Regions from separate parts of the Bacillus jepli genome, predicted to be linked through region 1. Evidence: predicted binding sites of a transcription regulator. Region 1 holds the regulator's gene; each other region holds the start of a gene.
The links. The regulator Rex, encoded in region 1, represses fermentation and respiration genes when NADH is low (regulators of the CRP and FNR family bind a similar motif). The targets are predictions, from matches to a motif close to TTGTGAAATATTTCACAA.
Positions count from the first base shown of each region.

Region 1 (5,348 bases):
TCCCCTGAAAATAGGAAATTTCCAAGAACTGTACGGATTTCTTTTTCAGGTTTAAGCGGATATTCATCCCATAATTCGTTTAACACCCGTTTATTTGAGGTGAGGTCTGCTTGTTGTTGGTCATAGTAGCCAATCGTTACATGTGAACCGAAACGAATCGTTCCATCGACATGCTCAAGCTTATCGATAACGGCTTTTAGCAGGGTCGATTTCCCGATCCCGTTAGGTCCCACTAACGCAATACTATCTTCACGATAAATATTGAAATTGATATTTTTGATAATAGGCTTGTCTTTTTCATAGGAAACAGAGATGTCTTTTGCACTTAACACATCATTTCCACTTTGTCTTTCAATTTCGAAACGGAAGGAAGCAGATTTTTCATCACCCGATGGTCTGTCCATAAGCTCCATTCGATCAAGCTGTTTTCGTCTACTTTGAGCGCGTTTCGTTGTTGAAGCTCTGACTAGGTTTTTCGCGATGAAGTCTTTTAGTTTTTCGACTTCTTCCTGTTGTTTTTCATATCTTTTCAAATCAAGTTCATAGTTTTCAGCCTTTAATTTTAAATAGTTGCTGTAGTTTCCGACATATTTCGTGCTTGTGTGTCTTGAAATTTCATAGACCTGGTTGACTACTTTATCAAGGAAGTAACGGTCATGGGATACGATTAAGAGCGCTCCTGGATAGCCTTGGAGATATTGTTCAAGCCAGGTAAGCGTGCTGATATCGAGGTGGTTTGTCGGCTCGTCCAGAATCAATAAATCAGGCTTGGAAAGTAATAATTTACAAAGGGCTAGGCGTGTCTTTTGACCACCGCTCAAGCTAGATATTTTTGTTTCGTAGTATTCTTCTGTAAAATGAAACCCGTGTAGAATGGAACGAATATCAGCTTCATATTGATAGCCACCCTGTTCTTTAAAGTCGACCTGGAGCTGATCGTATTCTTCAAGGAGTTTTTGATAGTCAGCTGGATTTTCAAAAACGGAGGGGTCCCCCATTTTTACTTCAAGGTTTCGTAAGTCTTTTTCTAGTTTCTGTAAGGGTGCAAAGACGGTAAGCATTTCTTGCCAAATGGTAAGCGTTGATTCAAGTCCAGTGTCCTGTGCGAGATAATCGATTGTGACACTTTTCGGCTTAATGATTTCACCGCCATCATGTGACATCTGTCCTGCAATAATTTTTAATAGAGTCGATTTTCCGGCACCATTTCGACCAACAATGGCAATGCGGTCGCGAGTTTGTACTTCTAATTTTATATTGGATAAAATAAGATCAGCAGCAAAATATTTTTTGAGCTGATTTACTTGTAGTAAAATCATGCTATTTCACCTCTTGTTTCTAACAACAGTGTATCTTATATTATCTTAATAGAGCAACTGCAATGATAATGTTCACAGATGTTACAAAGACAGATGTGGTAAAATAGTGTATAGTTTATGGGAGGGTTCGATATATGTCATCATTTACCCATTTTAATGAGCAGGGTCGTGCAAGAATGGTCGACATTACAGAGAAATCTGATACTGTTCGTACAGCGATTGCAAAATCAAGTATTACTGTAAATAAATTGATTTATGAGCAAATCATAAATAATGAGGTTAGCAAGGGAGATGTTCTTGCTGTTTCTCAGGTTGCCGGTATTATGGCAGCTAAAAAAACATCAGAGTTAATTCCGATGTGCCATCCGTTAGCATTAAAGGGCGTCGATATCAGCTTTAATTGGACGACCCAAGATGATTATATTTTACATATTACCGTATCAGTTAAAACAAAGGGTAGTACCGGCGTAGAGATGGAAGCCCTTACGGCCGCATCGGTTTGTGCGTTAACTGTATATGATATGTGTAAAGCAGTTGATAAAGGGATGGTGATTGGGCCAACCTATTTAGCTGAAAAAACAGGTGGAAAAAACGGTGATTTTAAAAGGCCAGTAGCGGGGGAATAAACATGAATTTGGAACAGTCAAAAATACCACAAGCAACTGCCAAAAGGCTGCCACTTTATTATCGGTTTTTAAAAAACCTGCATGCCTCGGGGAAGCAGAGGGTATCGTCTGCAGAGCTAAGTGATGCGGTCAAGGTTGATTCCGCCACGATTAGGCGAGATTTTTCCTATTTTGGGGCATTGGGAAAAAAAGGGTATGGCTATAATGTGAATTATTTATTATCCTTTTTTAGTAAGACCCTTGATCAGGATGAATTAACAAAGGTTACGTTAATAGGTGTCGGTAATTTAGGTACCGCATTTTTACATTATAATTTCTCAAAAAATAATAATACAAAAATTGAGCTTGCGTTTGATGTGGATTATAATAAGGTAGGTAGTAGTATTGGTGGAGTCAAGGTATACCATTTAGATGATCTTGAAAAAGAATTGCCTGATGATGTCACGGTTGCTATTTTAACAGTTCCCGTTGGCGCAGCACAGGCGATTACGGATCGCCTCGTAAATAAGGGGATCAAAGGTATCCTTAATTTCACACCAGCAAGAATCAATGTGCCTGAACATATACGTGTTCACCATATTGACTTAGCTGTTGAATTACAAGCACTTGTTTACTTTTTAAAGCATTATTCGAATGAAGAATAGAAATATATTTTACACTTGTTGGGAGGTGACTTACTGTGGGAAGTCTTGGATTTGGTAGTATCCTATTGATTGTATTTGCAGCGTTACTTATTTTTGGACCGAAGAAGTTACCTCAATTAGGAAGAGCAGCAGGTAATACTTTGCGTGAATTCAAAAACGCAACAAAAGGTTTAGCAGATGATGACGATGATGATGTAAAAAAGAATGAAACTCCTGATGTGAAGTAATGATAGGATGAGTCATATGAACGAAAAAGAAATGTCCGTCTACGATCATATTGGTGAGCTACGAAAACGACTGATTTATGTAGTCGTTTTCTTCTTCATTGTTGCATTAGGAAGCTTTTTTCTCGCAGAGCCGGTCATTCTTTACTTGCAAAATGCGGAGGAAGCAAAAGAACTGACAATGAATGCTTTCCGTATGACAGATCCAATTAAAATTTATATGCAATTTGCTTTTATCATTGCGCTCGTTATCTCCTCTCCTTTTTTACTCTATCAGCTATGGGCGTTCATCAGTCCAGGTTTGTATGAAAAGGAAAGAAAGGTAACCTTGAGTTATATTCCGATTTCAGTAGTCTTATTTTTAGTAGGGGTGTCATTTTCCTACTTTATTCTATTCCCATTTGTTGTGAATTTTATGACGAGGTTAGCAGCCCGCCTTGATATTAACCAGGTAATCGGGATTAATGAGTATTTTCAATTCCTGTTACAGTTGACCTTACCGTTTGGCTTTTTGTTTCAATTGCCGGTAGTCGTCATGTTTCTCACAAGACTCGGTATTGTCACACCGATGTTCTTATCGAAAATACGAAAATATGCGTATTTTATTCTATTAGTAATTGGAGGGCTAATTACGCCTCCTGAAATAATCTCTCATTTAATGGTTACTGTGCCGTTATTCGGATTATATGAAATCAGTATTCTTGTATCAAGAAGTGCCTACAGAAAGGTACTCAAAGCGGAAATGATGGCAGCAAATAGTATGGAATAAACAAAAGTCCAGAAAATAGAAATAACCTCCGGATGGAGGTTATTTTTTTTCCTTTGTCACTTTTTTTATTTTGAAGTGCAGGGTAAACATTCTGATTGCCACACCAAAGTCGAAGGTTGCGACAACGGCTAGAAGGATTGTGGAAAAGTTCCAGACTGTCTCCGTTGCACTATTAATTGCAATATAAGTAAATAAAATTCCCATTAATGCGTAAATGATGCCCAAGGCAAAAGGTGAAGTTCTTCGCATAAAATTAAAAGCCTCCAATAAATGTCTGTTGCAGCTTCTCGGCTTGCTTCATGATCCTTTCTATATCATCTGCAAAAACTGTCTGTACCACTACAACAAAAGTATTCATCGCCACATGTGCAAAAATTGGTACAATAATTCGTTTTGTTTGTACATAGAGGAATGCAAAGGTAAAGCCCATTGCCGTATAGATAAGGATATGAGTGAAATCCATATGTACAACCGCAAAAATTAATGAACTAATTAAGCCAGAGATGAAAAAGTTGAATTTTTTATATAAAGAACCAAAGATAATTTGGCGGAAAATAATCTCTTCAAGAATTGGACCAATCACCGAAACAACAATGACTAGCAATGGCAAAGATTTTACCAGTGTCAAAATTTCTTGGGTGTTCTCAGAGCCTGGCTCAATGCCAAATAAATGAATTTCAATATTTGCCGCAACCACCTGGGCTGTCATGGCCATAAAAATACCTGCAATCGCCCATCCAATTGCCTCACCTTTAGAGGAACGTCGTAAGTTCTGATGTCTCTCTCTCATATCTTGCCTTAATAAAAATAAAACAATCGGAAGTGCAGCGACAAAACTAATAACAGTCCAAAGTGCAATAATTGTATTTGTAGCAGTGGCTGGATCTAAGTTTTTTCCAACACCTAAAGATAGTAAAAGCGGAATCCCTAAAATCCCAGAGAACTGCATGACGATGTACGTTAATATGACATACCAATATCTAGCTTTCATGAAAATCTCCTTTTTATAGACGGAATGATTGAAAATTGTCCACCTTTTGTATTGTAACATATATTCATTTCTTTCCTTTAGTATAATGCAAATTCGAAATTTCATTGAAAGAAAATAAATTGTTGGTTTATTTTTCCTGTTTGTAACATAGGATAGGTAGGGTGGACAAATTATGCATGTGAAAATGAATCTTTTTTCCAAATTTCTATATCAAATGACTTGCAAAATGGCTAGAGATTATTTAATATAATAATTGTGTTAGCACTCAGGTGGTTTGAGTGCTAATAAGAAGACGAAACTAATATTTAAATTATTTGAGGAGGTCGTTTCACTTGTTAAAGCCATTAGGTGATCGCGTTGTTATTGAACTAGTTGAATCAGAGGAAAAAACTGCAAGCGGAATCGTATTACCAGATTCTGCAAAGGAAAAGCCTCAAGAAGGTAAAGTAGTTGCTGTTGGTACAGGTCGTGTTCTAGACAGTGGTGAAAAGGTAGCTTTAGAGGTTGCGGTTGGTGATCGCATTATCTTCTCAAAATATGCTGGTACTGAAGTGAAATACGAAGGTACTGAATACTTAATTTTACGTGAAAGTGACATTTTAGCTGTTATTGGTTAATAAAAAGCAGCATTTTATATCATAAGATTCATTAACTTTATTCAGAAAAAGCCTGGATAAAGTTAAATGCCTCCGGCGGATGCCACGATTTTTCAAAGGAAACTTTTCGAGCTTGCTCGAAAAAAATCGGGCGCAAATACGCCAAGGCGCATTTGATT
Region 1 is NZ_JBDFMO010000001.1:750,191-755,538, reverse strand. Features, by position in the region: gene ABC371_RS03775 (ABC transporter ATP-binding protein) at 1-1,319, opposite strand, end outside; gene moaC (cyclic pyranopterin monophosphate synthase MoaC) at 1,454-1,945, shown strand; gene ABC371_RS03765 (redox-sensing transcriptional repressor Rex) at 1,948-2,589, shown strand; gene ABC371_RS03760 (twin-arginine translocase TatA/TatE family subunit) at 2,625-2,816, shown strand; gene tatC (twin-arginine translocase subunit TatC) at 2,833-3,582, shown strand; gene ABC371_RS03750 (YdiK family protein) at 3,622-3,831, opposite strand; gene ABC371_RS03745 (CPBP family intramembrane glutamic endopeptidase) at 3,836-4,573, opposite strand; gene groES (co-chaperone GroES) at 4,906-5,190, shown strand.

Region 2 (5,348 bases), 330 kb from region 1:
GAAAAAGCTTATTCAAGAAAAAAAGGTGCGTGCCCTTTTTGACGGCGAACAGTACCTATTGAATAAAGACCAATTCAATGCAACGATGGAGCAACTTGAAAAATACAAAAAGCTTTACGAAGAATGGCTAAGCGAACCAATTCCAGAGGATATAGATGTGAAGGACGAGGATTGATTGGGACACGAGGTTTCGCATCCCATCAATCTTTACAAGGGGCAGAGCGACTGTCCCTAATATCCTTTTTTATAATCCACCACATTCTTCGGTAGTACTCCACCTTGGGCATAGCTCTTCAAATTGGGGATAAAGATATCTTCAATCACACGCTTTGTATAATGTTCAGTTGAACCAGATGTATGTGGTGTCACAATCACATTTTCAAATTCCCATAGTGGGCTGTTCTCATCTAGTGGCTCTTTCGTAAACACATCCAGCCCAGCTCCAGCGATCTCACCGGAACGCAGTGCTTCAATCAACTCATCCTCAACGACGATCTCGCCCCGTCCAATATTAATGAAAAATGCAGAAGACTTCATTTGCTTAAATTCGTTTGCTCCAAATAAATGATGAGTTTCACTCGTCAAAGGTAATGTTACAACAACGTAATCACATCTTGGCAGAACCTCTGACAGCTGGTCTGTCGTATACATTTCATCGACGAAATCCTCTTCACGTCCTGAATGGCGCACACCAAGAACTGTCATTCCAAATGCTTTTGCAATCTTGGCCGTCTCTTTCCCGATGTGTCCTACACCCATGATCCCAATTGTTTTTTCATGAATCTCAAGCTTCATATCAGAATGGTGCCATTTTTTATCCTGCTGATTTTTAACATATGTATGAATTTTCCTTGTCAATCCGAGCATTAAGGCAAAAATGGTTTCCGAAATCGGATATGCATGAACCCCATTGGCGCTTGTGAGCAGAATGTGTTTCTTCTCCATTTCGGTAAGAGGCATGCTGTTAACACCCGCACTCCAGCTTTGCAGCCAACGAAGCTTGGAGTCTGAAAAAATGCAATGCTCCGCAATCTCCTTTTTCCACCCGACAATCACCTCGGCATCTTTTAAATGGTCTAACCAAACAGATGAATCACGCCCAGCAACAATCTCCCAGCTAGGAATGATTGCCTGGATTTGATCGAGATGAGACTGCTCGATATTTTGAGTAATAACTAGCTTTGACATGGTGTTCCCCCCAATCCCAGAATTGATTTAATTTTATAATAATACAGACAAGCTTGCTTTACCAGCATTGGATATGGGGTGGGTTCAGAACAATTCGGATGAGAAGGCGTTCTGGAAGGTTGCTATTTTCCTAGAATTAAGAGGCTGCTGGTACTCCAGACGTGTTGGAGAGCAATTGTTTTCCAAGAATTAGTGGATTGGTGGTGCTCGAGCTGTGATGGAGGGGCATTGCTTTCCTGAAATTAGGAGATTGGTGGTATTCTAGACGTAATGGAGTGACATGAATTTCCAGGAATTAGGATGAAGGTGGTACTCGAGCTGCGTTGGAGGCGCTTGACTCTCCATATATTAGGAGGTTGGTAGCACTCCAGTCAAATTTGAAAAGATGCCTCTTTCCAGTAACTAGAGTGTGGACGCACTCAATCTATTTTAGAGTAGCTAGTTCCCTGATATGAAAACATCAATTTTTACGACCCACCATTTTTGACCAAATTTTGTTGAAATTGTGGCTAAAATGGTAATTTCACCAATTTGTGAAATATTTCACATGACAACCAACCCTACCCGTTGTATGATGAAGGTGTAAAGAAGTTTGTTCAGTAGTGAGCAATCCAACTCAGACAAACACGTAATCAAAAAACACATTTAAAAACCTTGTAATGGAGGTCATTGATAATGAAAGCATGGGCTGGTTTTAAAGAAGGAAAATGGCAAAAGGATATTGATGTACGAGATTTCATTTTAGAGAATTTCACACCATATAGCGGGGATGAAGCATTTTTAAAGGGGCCAACTGAAGCAACGAACGCTCTTTGGGAACAGGTCATGGAATTGACAAAACAGGAGCGCGAAAATGGTGGAGTACTGGATATGGATACAAAAATTGTATCTACGATTACTTCACATGGGCCTGGTTACCTTGATCAGGAAAAAGAAAAAGTGGTAGGTGTTCAAACAGATAAACCGTTTAAACGCTCTCTTCAACCGTTTGGTGGAATTAGAATGGCAGTTGATTCTGCAAAATCTTATGGATTTGAAATCGATGAGGAGATTGTCAAAATCTTTACTGAGTATCGAAAAACACATAACCAAGGTGTGTTCGATGCTTATACACCAGAAATGAGACTTGCGAGAAAAGCGGGAATCATCACTGGCCTGCCTGATGCATATGGTCGGGGAAGAATCATCGGGGATTACCGCAGAGTGGCATTATACGGTGTTGACCGACTCATTGAAGATAAGAAGAAAGACCTTCTTGAAACCGGAAATGGAGCCATGACTGATGACATTATTCGTGACCGGGAAGAGCTTTCTGAGCAAATTCGTGCCCTTCAGGAACTGAAGGAACTAGCAAACACATATGGCTATGACATATCTGAACCAGCTACAAATGCAAAAGAAGCTTTTCAATGGCTATATTTTGCTTATCTAGCTGCTATAAAAGAACAAAATGGGGCTGCGATGAGTTTAGGGCGTGTGTCTACATTCCTAGATATCTATATCGATAGAGATCTAGCAAACGGAATGTTAACAGAGGAAGAAGCACAGGAAATTGTTGACCATTTTGTAATGAAACTCCGACTCGTGAAGTTTGCGAGAACACCAGATTACAATGAACTATTTAGTGGTGACCCAACCTGGGTGACAGAATCACTAGCAGGTGTAGCAATTGATGGTCGTCCATTAGTTACGAAAAACTCGTTCCGATTCTTGCATACATTAGACAATCTTGGACCAGCACCAGAGCCAAACTTAACGGTCCTTTGGTCTGTGAACCTACCTGAAAGCTATAAAAAGTATTGTGCGAAAATGTCTATAAAAACTAGCTCTATCCAGTATGAGAACGATGATATCATGCGTGAAACGTATGGTGATGATTACGGCATCGCGTGCTGTGTCTCTGCAATGGCAATCGGTAAACAAATGCAGTTTTTTGGTGCTAGAGCGAACCTTGCAAAAGCATTACTTTACGCAATCAATGGTGGGATCGATGAAAAGCTGAAGATTCAAGTAGGACCAAGCTACTCACCGATTACTTCTGAGTATTTGGACTATGAGGAGGTCCTTCAAAAATATGATGTCGTGCTCGAATGGCTTGCAGGGCTTTATGTTAACACTTTAAATGTCATTCACTACATGCATGATAAATACAGCTACGAACGTTTGGAAATGGCACTCCATGACAAAGAAGTTTTACGTACGATGGCATGTGGAATTGCGGGGCTCTCCGTTGTTGCGGATTCACTAAGTGCCATCAAATGTGCCAAAGTTAAAACAATTCGTGATGAAAATGGAATTGTCGTAGATTATGAGATTGAGGGAGACTTCCCGAAATACGGCAACAACGATGACCTTGTCGATGACATCGCGGTTGAACTTGTAAAACGTTTTATGACGAAGATTAAAAAGCATAAAACCTATCGCAACTCTGTTCACACTCAATCCATTTTAACGATTACATCTAATGTAGTGTATGGTAAAAAGACAGGCAACACACCAGATGGCCGTAAGGCAGGGGAACCATTCGCACCAGGCGCTAACCCACTTCACGGTCGTGACACGAAGGGTACACTAGCATCCTTAAGTTCTGTTGCAAAGCTACCTTATGAATACGCCTTAGATGGCATTTCTAATACTTTCTCTATCGTTCCAAAAGCACTAGGAAGAGAGGAAGAAGCGAGAATCAGCAATCTAGCTGGCTTACTTGATGGATATGCGATGAAAAAAGGACATCACTTAAATGTGAACGTCTTTGATCGCGAAACATTATTAGACGCAATGGAGCATCCTGAGCTGTATCCACAATTAACGATTCGTGTATCAGGATATGCCGTGAACTTTATCAAACTAACAAGAGAACAGCAAATTGATGTTGTAAATCGTACATTCCACGAAAGTATGTAAGAAATAAGGAGGACGAAAAGCATGAACGGACGCATTCATTCCATTGAAACCTGTGGGACTGTAGATGGACCAGGACTACGATATGTCATTTTTACTCAGGGGTGTTTGCTCCGTTGCCAGTTCTGTCATAACCCTGATACCTGGAAATTAAATAGGGGAAAGGAAATAAGTGTTTCAGAGATTATCGATGATATCAAAACCTATCTTCCTTTTTTTCAGGCATCAGGTGGCGGTGTAACCGTAAGTGGTGGTGAGCCCTTGCTACAACTTGATTTTTTAATTGAACTTTTTACAGAATGCAAGAAGCTTGGGATACACACCACGATCGATAGCTCTGGTGGATGCTTTACTCGTTCTCCACAATTCATGGAACGATTAGAGAAGTTGCTCCCACTAACCGATTTGATTTTACTCGATATTAAGGAAATCAATCCGGTGAAGCATAAGGAATTAACCGGCATGAGCAATGAGCATATCCTTGATTTTGCACAATATTTATCAGACAAAAATGTTCCCGTTTGGATTCGCCATGTGTTAGTTCCGACAATAAGTGATAATGACGAGGACCTTACGAACCTATCAGCGTTTATAAAAACCTTAAAAAACGTGGAAAAAATTGAGGTTCTTCCGTATCACAAGCTCGGAATATACAAATGGGAAAGCCTCAGTCTTGAATACAAACTTAAGGATGTCGAACCCCCAACCGAAGAACGCGTCAAAAACGCAGAAAGAATACTAGGGTCATAGGGACAGGTTCCTTGTCCTACCATATATTTACAGGGGTAGTGAACCTATCCCCTCGTCCATTAAGAGTATGAACATCGTTTTCATACTCTTTTTTTATTGCAGGAAAAAGAGAAGATAGTGAGAAATGTAAAAGGATGAAGTTTTTTAAAAAAAGGTTGAAACAAAATAGTCATTGATACGACTTATTCTTGATTGGGGGCGAGGCATTGGAGAATATGTCATTTGATATAGAAAAAATCTACGACATGTATTACCGGGATGTTTATCATTTTGCGTTGTTTTATACAAACAACCGTCAGGAAGCGGAAGATATTACACAGGAAACCTTTATTAAGGTCATGAAAAACATTGGTAGCCTACAAAATCCAGAACGAATGAAGACATGGATTTTTTCGATAGCAAAGCACACGGCAATTGACCTAAAGCGAAAACAAAAATTCATTCAATTCTTACCGGACTGGATTTATGAAAAGGAATCCGGGGAAGCAACACCTGAAAAGAAAGCCATA
Region 2 is NZ_JBDFMO010000001.1:423,444-428,791, reverse strand. Features, by position in the region: gene ABC371_RS02065 (excisionase family DNA-binding protein) at 1-175, shown strand, start outside; gene ABC371_RS02060 (D-2-hydroxyacid dehydrogenase) at 232-1,188, opposite strand; gene pflB (formate C-acetyltransferase) at 1,864-4,092, shown strand; gene pflA (pyruvate formate-lyase-activating protein) at 4,114-4,839, shown strand; gene ABC371_RS02045 (RNA polymerase sigma factor) at 5,055-5,348, shown strand, end outside.
Region 2: the regulator Rex is predicted to act here: its motif matches at 1,720-1,737, upstream of pflB (formate C-acetyltransferase).

Region 3 (5,348 bases), 3.3 Mb from region 1:
TTTATTTAATCAAATACACCAAGGCGTATTTGCGCCCAGATTTTTTAGGCCCACACGAGGTGGGTCACAAAGACGTTGCCACAGGAAGTGGCGTTTTTAGTCTTTGATCTTACTGCTCGAAAAACTTCCTTTGAAAATCTGTGGCATCCGCCGGAGGCATTTAACTTTATTCAGTCCTGGATTGGATAGTTACTCTTCTTGCATTCATCCACTCCAACAAAAGTAGAGACTCCTACTGAATAAAGTTAAATTTGTATTTCGCTGACCGAAGCGGTTCTGATACACTAGAAAGGTAACACTTACATTCGTGCTATGTATAGCACCACCAAAAAGGAGAATACATATGTCTAAATTCGAACAAATGCTTGAAAAATATGCTGATTTAGCTGTTCGCGTTGGTGTTAATGTTCAAAAAGGACAGAACCTTTTTATAAATGCACCTATTTCAGCCGTAAAATATGTAAGGAAAGTTGTAAAGAAAGCGTATGAGGCTGGAGCGAGAAATGTATATATTGAGTGGAATGATGACGAGATTACCCGCACACGCTTTGATCTTGCACCAGATGAGGCCTTTCTTGACTATCCAATGTGGAAGGCAAAAGGAATGGAAGAACTAGCGGAAAATGGAGCAGCCTTTTTATCGATCATTTCCTCTAATCCGGACCTATTAAAAGGCGTCAACCCGGAGCGCATAGCCCATGCCAATAAAACGGCAGGTAAAGCACTTGAAAAATATCGAAATTACTCTCAGGCTGATAAAATCAGCTGGTCTGTCATCGCTGTCCCTTCTGAAAGTTGGGCCGAAAAAGTTTTCCCAAGCCTCTCTTCAGAAGAGCAGGTCGAAAAATTATGGGATGCTATTTTCCAAGCAACTCGTGTTGACGTTGACGATCCTGTTCAAGCATGGAAGGAACATAACGCAGCCTTGCATGCTAAAGTTGAATACTTAAACAACAAAAAATACAAAAAATTACATTATAAAGCACCTGGCACTGACTTAGTCGTTGAATTACCTGAATACCATGTATGGATTGGCGGCGGTGGTGAAAACGAACAAAATATTGAGTTCGTTGCCAATATGCCGACAGAAGAGGTGTTTACCGTTCCTAAAAAGGATGGTGTAAATGGATTTGTCAGTAGCACTAAGCCACTTAACTACGGCGGAAGCCTAATCGACCAATTTACATTAACCTTTGATAATGGACGAATCATTGATGTGAAGGCTGTAACAGGTGAAGATACCTTAAAACGTCTTGTGGAAACAGATGAAGGTAGTCACTATTTAGGTGAGGTTGCACTTGTTCCACATAGCTCACCTATTTCACAATCAAAAATTCTTTTCTATAACACGCTTTTTGATGAGAATGCCTCCAATCACTTTGCAATTGGAAATGCATATGCCTTCTGTATTGAAGGTGGTAAAACAATGTCACGTGATGAGCTTTTGATGAAAGGCGCAAACTCAAGTATCACGCATGTTGATTTCATGGTAGGCTCAGGTGAAATGGATATCGACGGCATCACTGCCGATGGCAAAATTGAACCTCTCTTCCGCAACGGAAACTGGGCTATTTAACAAGAAATGTGCAAAGCGCCTTGGTAGCGGAACATCGACTAACTACCGCCACGTCCTGTGGCGAACGTCGATGTCAGCACTTCCTCGAAAATGCCATGCATTTCCTTCGTGCGATGATAATGCTGCCGAAGCCTTCCTTGTCCTGTGCAAGTCCAAGCATAAGACAAGCGCTGACAGAAGGTGCATCTTACATTCCGAAGCGATTGGCTAGTCCAGAAAGCCGATGGCGCCTGGAACTAGACAAACAATGATGGCACCATCAGGGATTAGCTTCCGATGGTGCTTTTTCAATTCCTCCCCCCTATCCACATGCAATAACAACCAAAAATTTTATAAATGATACTATTGATATTCTGTTGGTATTATGTAAATATAGATGACAAGACAGATGTAATTTCACCATGAGAACAAAAGATAATTTACAACGGAATATGCCTAAGTTTGTGAAATTATTATCAAACTTATTTAGTTGAGGAGGCAAACTATGAATCTATTAAAATTACGAAAAATGCTACAGGAATTTTTACTTGAAGATATAGGTGAACATGATGTCACTAGTCAATCGATCTTTCCCATTGAGCAAACAAGTCAAGGTGTGTTCATTGCGAAAGAAAGTGGAATTATTTCTGGATTAGCCGTTATTAAAGAAGCGTATCATTTGTTGGATCCTTCAATCAAAGTCGAACAACGTTTTTCTGACGGAGATCGAGTTTCAGTTGGTGATACCATTGCAACTGTTAGCGGACCAACTGCTCACCTGCTTACTGGTGAGAGAGTCATTTTAAATCTCTTGCAAAGAATGAGTGGAATCGCCACGGTCACAAATAAATGTGTCGAGGCTTTAAACGATCCCTCCATTCATATTTGTGACACTAGAAAAACCATTCCAGGACTCCGGATGCTTGATAAATATGCAGTCGTCTCCGGAGGCGGCAAGAACCATCGATTTGGCCTCTATGATGGTGTCATGATTAAAGATAACCATATTGCCTACTGTGGTTCCATTACAAAAGCGGTTCAAGCCGTACGCGAAAAAATCGGTCACATGGTAAAAATTGAGGTTGAAACGGAAAACGCAGAAGAAGTTTTAGAAGCCGTAAATGCTGGTGCCGATGTCATCATGTTTGACAATCGGAGCCCAGAAGAGGTGAAGGAATTCACACAATTAGTTCCAATAGGCATTATCACCGAAGCCTCTGGGGGAATTACCTTAGATAACTTAGCAACCTACTCCGGAACAGGTGTCCAGTATATTTCGTTAGGATTTTTAACTCATTCGGTGAAAGCCCTTGATATTAGCTTACAGGTAAAAGAAGGAAACAAGAAATCCCTCTGATTTAAAAAGTTGAGTGTAGATTTATTTAATCAATAAGATCACCCATTGGGGGGTAAACATAATGTTTCAAAGAAATTGGACTTTATCTTTCATTTTATTAATAAGTAGTTTACTACTGGCAGGTTGCATGAATCAGGTTGGCGCGGTTTCTGTTGGTACTTCAGATGATATTCGAACGACCATCATCGGTGGACGAACAGGCGGTGCTTGGTCTGTTTTTACGGAAGGGATTGCTGAATCGATTCGTCGAGAATATAAAGGATCGCTGATTACGGTCGAACCGGGCGGAATTGTAGAAAACCCTGCCAGTGTTGGAACTAATACTGTCCCATACGGAATCTCTTACGCTATGACAGCGTACGCGGCATTCAGTGGAACAGAGCCATATAAAAAAGCGTATCCCGATATTCGGGCAATCAGTGTTGTCATCCCTGCTAACTATTATCAGCTGATTGCGCGGGGAGATGTGGGATTTGATTCATTAGATGAGGTAATTCAAAAGAAAGCCCCGATTCGACTCGCTGTTGACCAAAGAGGTTCTGCTGGTGAAATTATGACACGAGCGATTTTAAAAGAATACGGTGTAACTTATCAAGACATTGAATCTTGGGGTGGGTCTGTTGATCATTTAAGTGGGGCAACAACCTTTGAATTGATGGCAGACAATCGAATCGATACGACAGGAGATGCAGTATCTGTTCCTTCTAGTGATATTTTAGAAGCCTCCACAACGAATGATTTAAAATTTATATTAATAGATCAAAATATCCTTCAAGTGGTGGCAGAAAAATTGGGAATGGAACGAGGTACGATTAGAAAAGGTAGCTATCATTTCTTAGATCAAGATGTGAGTACCGTCTATACGCCAGCGATTTTAATTGTTCATAAAGATGTACCAGAAGAAGAAGTGTATCGTGTCACAAAAGCGATCTATGAAAACTTTGAATACTTAAGTACTGTTCATAAAGAATTTAAAAATCTTTCAGATGAAAACTTTAGTAAGGTTGGGAAAGTCCCGCTTCATCCAGGTGCGGAAAAATTTTTAAAAGAAAAAGGACTCATTCACGAATTCTAGAAGGGAGCTCCCAACATGATGGGCTTTAAAAACATTTTACCAAAAGCCTTCACGGAAGGTGAAAAGCGCCACTTAACTGGACCACATTTCAATTTATTTATAGGTTTCGCAGCCATTCTATCGGTGTTCCAAGTTTGGTCCGTGATTTGGGGGAAATTAGATCCGATTCAATTGTTGGCGACGCATTTATCTCTCATTCTATTTTTAACTTTTATGTATTATAGTTTTTCTAAAAAGAGTGGAACAAGCCCTTCACCAACAGTTATAGACTATATCTGTTCATTCTTGGCATTAGGTGCGGGAATCTATTTTAACATCCATGCTGAACGAATATCGGAACGGATCCCGATTGTCGACCCATTATCTTCTTTGGATATACTAGTTGGCTTCGTATTTGTCGTGTTAAGTATTGAAGCAGCACGCCGGACGATTGGGATGCCGATTGTCATCATTGTATTCATTGGAATCGGCTATGCTCTATGGGGTCATCATTTAGGTGGACTGATTTGGCATCGGGAATTTTCATTCTCAGAGGTAGTTGAAGATTTAGCTTATAGTTTTAATGGATTATGGGGTTCCCCGATTGCTGTTGCAGCATCCTTTGTTTACATGTTCTTACTGTTTGGAACCTTTTTACAAAAAGCAGGTGCGGGTGAGTTTTTCTTCCAGTTGTCAACTGCTTTGGCAGGAAGGTCACGAGGTGGTGCCGCGAAGGTTGCCGTTTTAACAAGTGCTTTTTTTGGGATGATTTCTGGAAGCCCGACAGCAAATGTTGTAACGACGGGCTCGTTTACCATCCCCGTTAGCAAACGCTCTGGTTACAAACCTTCGTTCGCAGCAGCAGTTGAGGCCGCGGCATCAACAGGAGGTAGCATCCTCCCACCCATTATGGGATCATCTGCCTTCTTAATGGCAGCTATCACACAGATTCCTTATATTTCAATCGTCATTGCGGCGATTATTCCGGGCATTTTATATTATCTCTCCTTACTTGCCATGGTTCATTTTGAGGCCGTACGATTAGATTTACCAAAGGCAAAAAAAGAGGATATCCCTAAAGTATCGGACGTCTTAAAAGGAGGCTGGTACTACTTTATTCCACTCGTTGTTTTGCTCGTTTTTCTTTTAAATGGATACAGCGCATCAAGAACGGGTTTTTATGGAGTATTAGCCATTATCTTTGTGAGCTGGTTTCGTAAAAAAACGCGAATGGGTGTTAAGCAAATTTTTGAAGCAATGGTCGATGGTGCAAAATCCTCTATCCCTGTTACAGCCGCGTGTGCAGCAGCAGGGTTAGTAATTTCAGGTATCATGTCAACTGGTCTCGGTGGAAAGTTAACCAGTGTGGTACTTGGTTTAAC
Region 3 is NZ_JBDFMO010000001.1:4,046,388-4,051,735, forward strand. Features, by position in the region: gene ABC371_RS20645 (aminopeptidase) at 344-1,576, shown strand; gene nadC (carboxylating nicotinate-nucleotide diphosphorylase) at 2,061-2,912, shown strand; gene ABC371_RS20655 (TAXI family TRAP transporter solute-binding subunit) at 2,974-3,987, shown strand; gene ABC371_RS20660 (TRAP transporter permease) at 4,003-5,348, shown strand, end outside.
Region 3: the regulator Rex is predicted to act here: its motif matches at 2,018-2,035, upstream of nadC (carboxylating nicotinate-nucleotide diphosphorylase).